4 regions of the Erythrobacter sp. S267 genome follow, and region 2 is predicted to be linked to each of the others. Evidence: predicted binding sites of a transcription regulator. Region 2 holds the regulator's gene; each other region holds the start of a gene.
What was found. Region 2 encodes LexA, which represses DNA repair genes until DNA is damaged. Its sites were predicted from a motif close to GTTCCNCNCTTGTTCT; they were not measured.

Region 1 (2,200 bases), 240 kb from region 2:
GGCGCACTGGGCACAGCCACGTGATCTTCGCTTCCGAAGAAGTCGAGGAAGGACCGGCGAATATCGTTGGTCGAAGTCATAGAGCGCAGTTAGGCAAAGCTGCGCCCAGCGACAAGCCATAGCGCGAGCGTAAGTGATATTCGTTTGATCGATGTTGCAGAGCGGCCCGCCTCATCGGGTGCCAACCGGCGAAGCAACATCCGCAAACGCCGAAACCCAACGAAAAACCCCAACGAAAAACCGGCGCGAACCGTATTCCTCGGGGAAAGGATGGGTCCACGCCGGCATTCCGTGTTTCCGGGCGGCGGGAGAAACCCGCTCTTGTAGTGCTCCACCTATGACGCTTGTCGCGCGGCAGAGCGCCCGCTTGAGGATCAGTCTTCGGGGTCCGCGTCCGGCCCTGTCATCATCTCCTCGGCGACCTCATCGGTTTTACCGCGAATGGCGGCTTCCAACTTGTCGCAAACTTCGGGGTTTTCTTTCAGGTAGGTCTTGGCGTTCTCACGCCCCTGCCCGATCCGCACGCTGTCATAGGAATACCAGCTGCCCGATTTCTCAACGATGCCCGCTTTGACACCAAGGTCGAGAATCTCTCCGTTTTTGGAGATCCCCTGACCATACATGATGTCGAATTCGACCTGTTTGAACGGCGGGGCGACCTTGTTCTTGACCACTTTGACGCGGGTCGAGTTGCCGATCACTTCATCGCGGTCCTTGATCTGGCCGGTGCGGCGAATGTCCAAGCGAACCGAGGCGTAGAACTTAAGCGCGTTACCGCCCGTCGTCGTCTCTGGGTTGCCGTACATCACGCCGATCTTCATGCGCAGCTGGTTGATGAAGATCACCATGCACTTCGAACGGTTGATCGAGCCGGTGAGCTTACGCAGCGACTGCGACATCAGGCGCGCCTGGAGGCCCACATGCGAGTCGCCCATTTCGCCTTCAATCTCAGCGCGCGGCACCAGAGCCGCCACCGAGTCCACCACCAGCACGTCAACCGCATTGGAGCGAACCAGAGTGTCGGTGATCTCAAGCGCCTGCTCACCCGTGTCAGGCTGCGAGACGATCAGTTCATCGATGTCGACGCCCAGCTTTTTCGCATAGACCGGGTCAAGCGCGTGCTCTGCATCGACGAAAGCCGCCGTGCCGCCCGCTTTCTGAGCCTCTGCAATGACATGCAGCGCCAGAGTCGTTTTGCCTGAGCTTTCCGGGCCATAAACCTCAATCACGCGGCCTTTGGGCAGGCCGCCAATTCCAAGCGCAATGTCCAGCCCCAGCGAACCGGTCGAAATGGCTTCGACCTCCATCGCCTCTTTCGAGCCGAGTTTCATCGCCGAGCCTTTACCAAACGCCCGATCAATCTGTGCAAGAGCGGCATCAAGTGCCTTTTGACGGTCCACGCCTTTTTCCTTCTCTACCAGCTTCAATTGAGTAGCCATCGCATGCGCTCCTTCTAAAGCATAGAGCCGGTTATCGAGTTTTAACCAGCTACTGGAGAGACCCCGATGTCGCCCCCTGTTGGACATTTTGTATCCCATTTGTTCCATTAGAACAAGAGCGGAACAAAACTTTTTTCCAGAAGGCGGTTTTATGCGTCTTTTGAGTGCTTTGCGCTGCGCATGACTGTTCCAACCTTGTCGCTGATGGCGGCAACGCTGAACGGTTTGGCCAGGAAATGCATGTTGGGCACGTCGATATCCTTGCGCAGCGATTCTTCGGCATAGCCGGACATGAACAGCACAGGGATGTCGGGATGAAGCTCACGAATGGCACGGACCATGGCGGGGCCGTCCATTCCCGGCATGACGACATCGCTCACCACGATATCGAAATCTTCGTCCGCTTTGATCGCGGCAAGCCCCTCTTCCCCGTCTGCGCAGGCGACGATTTGGTAGCCTGCGCGCGACAGAGCCCGCTCGGCGACGGCGCGGACCATGTCTTCGTCCTCGACCAGCAGGATACGCCCGCCGACTGACCAGTCTGACGAGGCCTCTTCAACCTCAGGCTCAGCGCGGCGCGGCGTCTCGCCCTTGTGGACCGGGAAGTAGATCGTGAAGCGAGCGCCCTTGGGCCGGCCATTTGCATCACTCACATTGTCCGCAAAGATGAAGCCGCCCGATTGCTTGACGATACCGTAGGCGGTGGAGAGGCCGAGGCCGGTGCCCTTGCCCAGCTCCTTGGTCGTGAAAAAGGGTTCAAA
Region 2 (2,200 bases):
GTCATTGAAATCGCGCTGATGCCAATCGTGCTGTTTCATTTCCACCGCGCTGGGTTCTACGGCGCCTTCGCCAATGTTTTCGCCATTCCGCTTGTCACCTTCATCGCCATGCCAGCCATTGCGCTTGGACTGGTGTTCGACCTTTTGGGACTGGGAGCGCCATTTTGGTGGGTAGCTGAGGGCTCTCTCAACTTGTTGCTTGGCATTGCGCGGTTCACATCATCGCAACCTGGAGCAACCAAGTTGATGCCGCAAATGAGTTGGCTCGCTATTGCCCTGTTCGCCGCTGGAGGGCTGTGGGTGGCCCTTTGGAAGGGCGGCGCCCGACTGCTGGGATTTGTCCCATGGGCGGTTGCTTCTGCAATGTTGCTCTCCACTCCAATCCCTGACGTGTTGATTGGGCGTGAAGGACGCCATGTCGGTATCACAATTGCGGGCCCCGACGGATCGAGCCGTTTGCTGTCGTTGCGCGATAGCCGCTCATCCTATTCGCGCGATAATCTGCTGGAACTGGCCAGCGTTACCAGTGAGCCTATCCCGCTTGCAGAGTGGCAGGGAGCTCAATGCTCGCCTGAATTCTGCACCATCGTCTTGAACCGCGGAGGACGAGACTGGTCGCTCCTGCTGGCGCGCAACCGAGAATTGATCGAAGAACGCTCCCTTGCCGCTGCCTGTGAGCGCGCTGACATTGTCGTGGCCGATCGTTTCCTGCCTCGTTCATGTCAGCCACGCTGGCTGAAGGCGGATCGCAACATGCTGCTTGAGACCGGCGGTCTTGCTCTCAACCTTGCTGATGGAGAGGTCACTACTGTCGCCGCATCGCAAGGGGAGCATGGTTGGTGGCGCGGGGAAGGGGACTGACACCCCTTAAGACCCCGCGCTCACCTTAAATCAGTGATAGCGACGAAGCAGGCCTGCAAGCTTGCCTTGGACCTTTACCTCGTCGGAGCCATAGACCTGCGGGTCGTGAGATGCATTGGCGGGATCAAGCCGCACCAACGCGCCGTCCTTGTGCAGGTATTTGAGAGTGGCCTCCTCATCGCGGACAAGCGCCACGACAATTTCGCCATCGCGGGCAGTGTCAGTCCGACGCACGAGCGCGAAATCGCCATCGAAAATGCCCGCTTCGATCATGGAATCGCCCGAAACTTCGAGAGCATAATGTTCTCCCGGCCCAAGCAACGCTGCCGGAACCGGCAGGGAGCTCTGCCCCTCGAGCGCTTCAATCGGCGCACCTGCCGCAATCCGTCCATGAAGCGGGATCTCGATCACGTCATTGGCCGCTGCGGGCACAGGCGGCGCAGAGGCAACTGTCGAAGCCATTGGATCATTCGCCGGAGCCACGCTGCGCGGAGCAGGCGTTGAATCCTCTGGCATCTTGATCACTTCAAGCGCGCGCGCCCGGTTGGGCAGACGCCGGATAAAGCCTCGCTCCTCGAGCGCAGAGATCAAGCGGTGGACGCCCGACTTGCTCTTCAGGTCGAGCGCTTCCTTCATTTCTTCAAAGCTCGGCGAGATGCCGGTTTCTTCAAGCCGCTGCTGAATGAAGCGGACCAATTCGTGTTGCTTTGCCGTCAACATGGGCAAACTCCGTTAAGGCGCACATATCAAGCGGCGTGAGAACGCCCCTAAGTGCCGAATCTCAACGCGCCCCCAGAGGCACCTCCATTTGGGAACATGTGAGGTGCATTTCAGAACGCTGCCCGCGCACCGTATGGTGAACGAATGTGGAACAAGTAGGCAACTTGATCCGTCAAGTCAAGCCGGTGAAACCGTCAAAACCGCGCAATTCAGGCGTTTAGGAATGGAAGAACCGTAACCGGCTCCCATTCTTCGAGCGGGCCAGAGTTTTCGTCCCGCACAATCAAGCAGTTTGCCTCTGCGAGCTCCCGCAAGGCGCTGGAGTCCTTGGAAGCCAGTGGGATCACTCGGTGCCCGCCAAACCAGCCTCTCAAGAATGCGCGGCGCGGCCCTGTTGCCGGAAGTGGTGCATCAGTGCGGGCCTTGCGAAATCGGGGGAGGGGATTCGTTCTTGCCCATCCCCAAAGCACGACGCAGCAAAGGTAGGGCAAAGAGGAAGCAGGTGACAAAGCTCGACACCGGATTACCGGGTAGGCCGAGGATCACCTGCTTGCCGCGCTCCGTCTGTCTTTGAGCCACCATCAATGGTTTGCCCGGTTTGATCGCGACCTTCCAGAAA
Region 3 (2,200 bases), 420 kb from region 2:
CTCGGTGGTCCAGATGATGACCACCGCCCAGGCGATTGTCGCGTAGGAAATTGCGGGCACACTCGCGCCGGTCAGCTTGCGCACGGCAAAAAGCACGATGACGAACATCACGCAGAATTCGGTGTGGTTGGTTAAGAACCGTAGCATGAGCGCCCCTCTCGATCAGAGGCATGGTCTTACTCTAAATGTCTTAAATCGCGCTTAAATCCGTCCCCCCTTCCAAACGACTCGGCCAATCACCTCCATCTCGCCCGCGTCCACATCCACCGGCGGATAGGCGAGGTTTTGGCTCAGCAGGGAGAAGCGCCCTGCTCCGGCTTGCGCCACGCGTTTGACCATCAGGGTGTCGCCCAGGCGGATAACATGGACGCCGTCGCGAAAGGTGCGCGGGGCGCGGTCGATGAGGATTTCGTCGCCATTGTTGAGCAGCGGCTCCATCGAGTCCCCCTCGACCTGGATGGCGGAGAGTTGCGCGCCCTCCAGCCCCTGCTCGGCAAGCCAGCGTCGCGAGAAACGAAACGCGTCGAAGGCGGCTTCGCTGTCGGGCAGTGCACCGGGACCGGCTGAGGCGCCGATGTTGAGGCGGGCGACTTCGACCCACTCCTCTTGCGCGTCCACCCGGGAGGGTGTGTAGGATTTTTCCTTTGATCGCGGAATCGATCCCGCCGGACCGCCCAGCTCCGCTTCCTCCACGCCGAAGAATTCCGCCAGCGTCCGACGGTCGCCCTCCTCCAGCTTCCGGGGAGAGCCCTTGCGGATAAATTGCTGGAGGTAACTCGCATTCCGCCCCAGCAATTCCGAGAGCGAAGCGAGGCTCGCCCCACGCTCCTGCGACAATTCAAGCAAGCGTTTCCGCGCGTCCAAAGCGATCTCGTCCACGGCGCACTCCTTCTGATTTCCTATTTCAATTCCTACACGAAAGATTTTTCCTAGACAAGTAGGATTTCGCATGGAACATAAATGGAACATTGAGCGATTCGCGGTGCAGGCAATGGCTCTTGTGACTTTGGCTAATTCTGGCCTCAACACGAGAAGGGATCACATAAATGCTGCTCCAGAAAGTCGAGAAGTTCCTGCGCCAACATGACATGGCCGCGACCAAGTTCGGGAGGCTAGCGGCAGGCGATCCGCGCTTTGTTCTCGACCTGCGCATGGGCCGCGTGCCCCGGACCGCGACGACCGAACGCACGGTTCAATGGATGGACCAATATGCCGCCGCGCAGGCCCGCGCGCAGGCCCACGCCGAGGCCACCGCCAACGCCTCCAATCGCTCTGCCAACACTCCCAGCACTTTTGAAACGAAGGCCTATTCCTATGCTGTATGATCCGACCCTGCTCGCCGCCCCTGCCGCGCGGTTTGAAACCAAGTCCGCTGATGCGTCTTCGCGTACCGACACGCCCAAAGCGCGCCCCGTCGCGCGCCGCTATCGCCCGCGCCGCACAACGTCAGACCGGGTGCGTGAGGCGCTGTTGATGCTGGCAGAGGGTCAGGCCGATCTGCTTACCCATGAAGAGACCACCTGGACCTCCATCACCTTTTCCGGGACGCGCCATGAGGTGATGCTGGACTTTAACGGAGCGCAAGCGGTGGAAGCAGGTGAAGACTTCATCGCCGAGCTGCCCGAGCACGAATTCACCATCCCCGGCCAGCTGGTCGCCGATGCGACGATCAAGGAAGTCGACCACCAATTTGGCGCTGATGAACGCATGGTGGTGACCGCGGTGCTGCTGTTGTTGGAGGAGAGTTGATGATGCTCGCCTCTTGGCCATGGCAATCAAAGCGCGACTGCGCGTCCGCAGGTGCCCGTAGCGAAGCGAAGGAATAGCGCCGAGGAGGCGGGCCCGGATGGGTCCGCCCAAACCTCAGGAATTAATCACAATCATTTTCTCGATGGTCATTTCATGGCAGGTGTAGGGTATACCTCCGACCCCGTGGCCTGATTGGCGAAGCCCGGCAAAGGGCATCCAGTCAGTGCGAAAGGCGGAGTGGTCGTTGACCATGATCGCGCTTGCATCCAACCCGCGATAGGCGTGCATCGTGGCGGCTAGATCGTTGGTGAAGACCGCCGCCTGAAACGCCACGTCGAGCGAGTTCGCTTGTGCAATCGCGGCGTCAACGTCGTCATAGGAATAGACACAGACGACTGGGCCAAAGACTTCGTTCGTTGAGATTGTCGCATCCGGCGCGGGGTTCAGCAGC
Region 4 (2,200 bases), 660 kb from region 2:
GGTCGCTGCTCGGCAAACGGGCTTGCCAAGCTTCCGGCATCAGCGAGATGTCTTGCGAATAGGCCGCGAACAGACGCGCGATCACGCTGCGCGCTTTCTCAGCGGCTGCGACCTGTTCGGGGTGGTAATAAAGCTTGTCATACATAAACGCTTTGAGCGCCCGTTCGTGTTCCTGCATTTCGGGCGAGAAGCCCGCCAATTGCCGCCCCGCTCCGCGAATTTCCGCAACCGAGACGAACCCGGCGGCGCTTTTGCGCGAATGCTCAAGCACGTCATTTACCATCAGACCGATCTGATCGCGAATCAGCTCTCGAAGCAAGCGATCCTTTGGCGCGTGAGGAAAGCGTTTTTCGACCGCCCGCCACTGATCTGCGAGGAAATCCAGTTGCAGCAGGTCATCGAGGTCCAGGAAGCCGGCTCGCAGGCCATCGTCAATGTCGTGATTGTCATAGGCGATATCGTCCGAAACCGCCGCGATCTGCGCTTCGAGAGAGGGCCAAGTTTCAAGATCCAGCGGGAAGCCCGCATCCAGTTCTGCCAGCGCCCAATTGGGGGCGGCAACCGGGCCGTTATGCTTCGCCAACCCTTCGAGCAGATCCCAAGTGAGGTTCAGCCCCTCATGCTCGGGATAGGGACTCTCCAACCGCATCACTGTGCGCAAAGCCTGGGCGTTGTGGCAAAAGCCGCCATGGCGCATCATTGCCTCGGACAAGGCCGCCTCACCCGCATGGCCAAATGGAGGATGGCCCAGGTCATGGGCAAGACACAGAGCCTCTGTCAGATCCTCGTCCAACCCCAATCCGCGCGCCAGTACGCGGCCGATCTGCGCGACTTCGAGGCTGTGCGTGAGGCGGGTGCGGTAGTGATCACCGTCTGGCGCAATAAAGACCTGCGTCTTCGACTTTAACCGCCGAAAGCTCATCGAGTGGATGATCCGGTCGCGGTCGCGCTGGAAATCGCTACGCGGTCCCCTTGTTTCATCGGGCGTCTGGTCACTCGCTGACCTGCCAGCTCGGCGCGCACCGCCGAACTCGCGGCCGCCATGGGCGTCGGGGTCAGCAGCATAGGTGGCGCGAGTGGTCACGCCATCGGCTTAGGTGACAGCGAGGGAGCGCTCAACGGGAACAGAAGAGCAACCCGGCAGTGCGCTGCGGAAAAGCGAATGGGTGGGACCGAAAAAGGGAGGGCAAAAGGGGCCAGAAAAAAGGGGCCGCCTACCGGGTGCAATGGGGGGTGGTAAGCGGCCCCAAGAGCCGAAAAGCTCTTGGGTCATTCGGAGCGACCCGAAGGACCCGGAATTTGTCTATCATTTATCACTGACAAATTCAGCGGCGCAACTAGGCTTACCACTTGGCAAATGCACGTAAACACTTGTTGCATTGCGGCAAGGCGTGGTTCTTCAGAGGTGAAATGTGGACTAATTCACCAGCTCTTGCTCAAGAATCCAGTCCGCAGCCGCCTCACAATGGATCCGAGTGGAGTCAAACACCGGCAAGACGTTCGCATCGACATCAACCACCAACTCCAGCTCGGTGCAGGCGAGCACGATGGAATCCGCGCCTTCCTGCGCCTTGTTGGTGATGATGGTCTTCATCGCGCGCTCTGCATCGCGGGTCACTTTACCGACCATCAGCTCATCATAGATGATCCGGTCGAGCGTTTCGACGTTGACCATATTGGGTGGCAGCAAATCGATCCCGTGGGCGACCAAACGCTTGCGATAGAAGCTTTCGGTCATGACATTTCGAGTGCCGATCAGAGCCGCACTCTTAAAGCCTTCTCTTTTCAGAGCCTTGCCCACATATTCGGCGATGTGAAGGATGGGAATCCCCACTGTCGCGGCGACATCGTCGTACAGTTTGTGCATCGAATTCGCGCCGATAATCAGGCCTTCCGCCCCCGCGCCTTCCAGCCGTTTGGCGCTTTCTGACAGAATCGTGCTGGCGCGCTGCCAGTCCTTCTCCTCTTTCAAGGCGAAGAGCTGGCAGAAATCGAGGCTCTCAATCAGCATTGGCGCTGACGCCATGGGCGCGGCGCGGCGTTGTACGATGCGGTTGATCCGGTCGTAATACATGCCGGTGGAGACCCAACTCATCCCACCGATCAATCCCAGTTTCCGCAAAGCCATTCCTCGATTCTATACTGCGCTGCACAAGGGTGTAGCGACGAAGGTGGCTATGCGTCCATAGGGTGGGTTTTA

Region 1: the regulator LexA is predicted to act here: its motif matches at 1,549-1,564, upstream of recA (recombinase RecA).
Region 3: the regulator LexA is predicted to act here: its motif matches at 952-967, upstream of AC0V6X_RS03355 (S24 family peptidase).
Region 4: the regulator LexA is predicted to act here: its motif matches at 1,122-1,137, upstream of AC0V6X_RS08695 (deoxyguanosinetriphosphate triphosphohydrolase).

Annotation. Positions count from the first base shown of each region.
Region 1 covers NZ_CP200298.1:932,945-935,144, reverse strand. The annotation lists gene alaS (alanine--tRNA ligase) at 1-80, opposite strand, end outside; gene recA (recombinase RecA) at 375-1,439, opposite strand; gene AC0V6X_RS04265 (response regulator) at 1,589-2,200, opposite strand, start outside.
Region 2 covers NZ_CP200298.1:1,177,257-1,179,456, forward strand. The annotation lists gene AC0V6X_RS05435 (ComEC/Rec2 family competence protein) at 1-861, shown strand, start outside; gene lexA (transcriptional repressor LexA) at 892-1,581, opposite strand; gene AC0V6X_RS05445 (hypothetical protein) at 1,791-2,051, opposite strand; gene AC0V6X_RS05450 (molybdopterin molybdotransferase MoeA) at 1,993-2,200, opposite strand, start outside.
Region 3 covers NZ_CP200298.1:760,965-763,164, reverse strand. The annotation lists gene AC0V6X_RS03360 (hypothetical protein) at 1-147, opposite strand, end outside; gene AC0V6X_RS03355 (S24 family peptidase) at 202-879, opposite strand; gene AC0V6X_RS03350 (hypothetical protein) at 1,047-1,325, shown strand; gene AC0V6X_RS03345 (hypothetical protein) at 1,315-1,749, shown strand; gene AC0V6X_RS03340 (aldehyde dehydrogenase family protein) at 1,864-2,200, opposite strand, start outside.
Region 4 covers NZ_CP200298.1:1,842,124-1,844,323, forward strand. The annotation lists gene AC0V6X_RS08695 (deoxyguanosinetriphosphate triphosphohydrolase) at 1-1,084, opposite strand, end outside; gene AC0V6X_RS08700 (aspartate/glutamate racemase family protein) at 1,418-2,128, opposite strand; gene AC0V6X_RS08705 (alpha/beta fold hydrolase) at 2,198-2,200, opposite strand, start outside.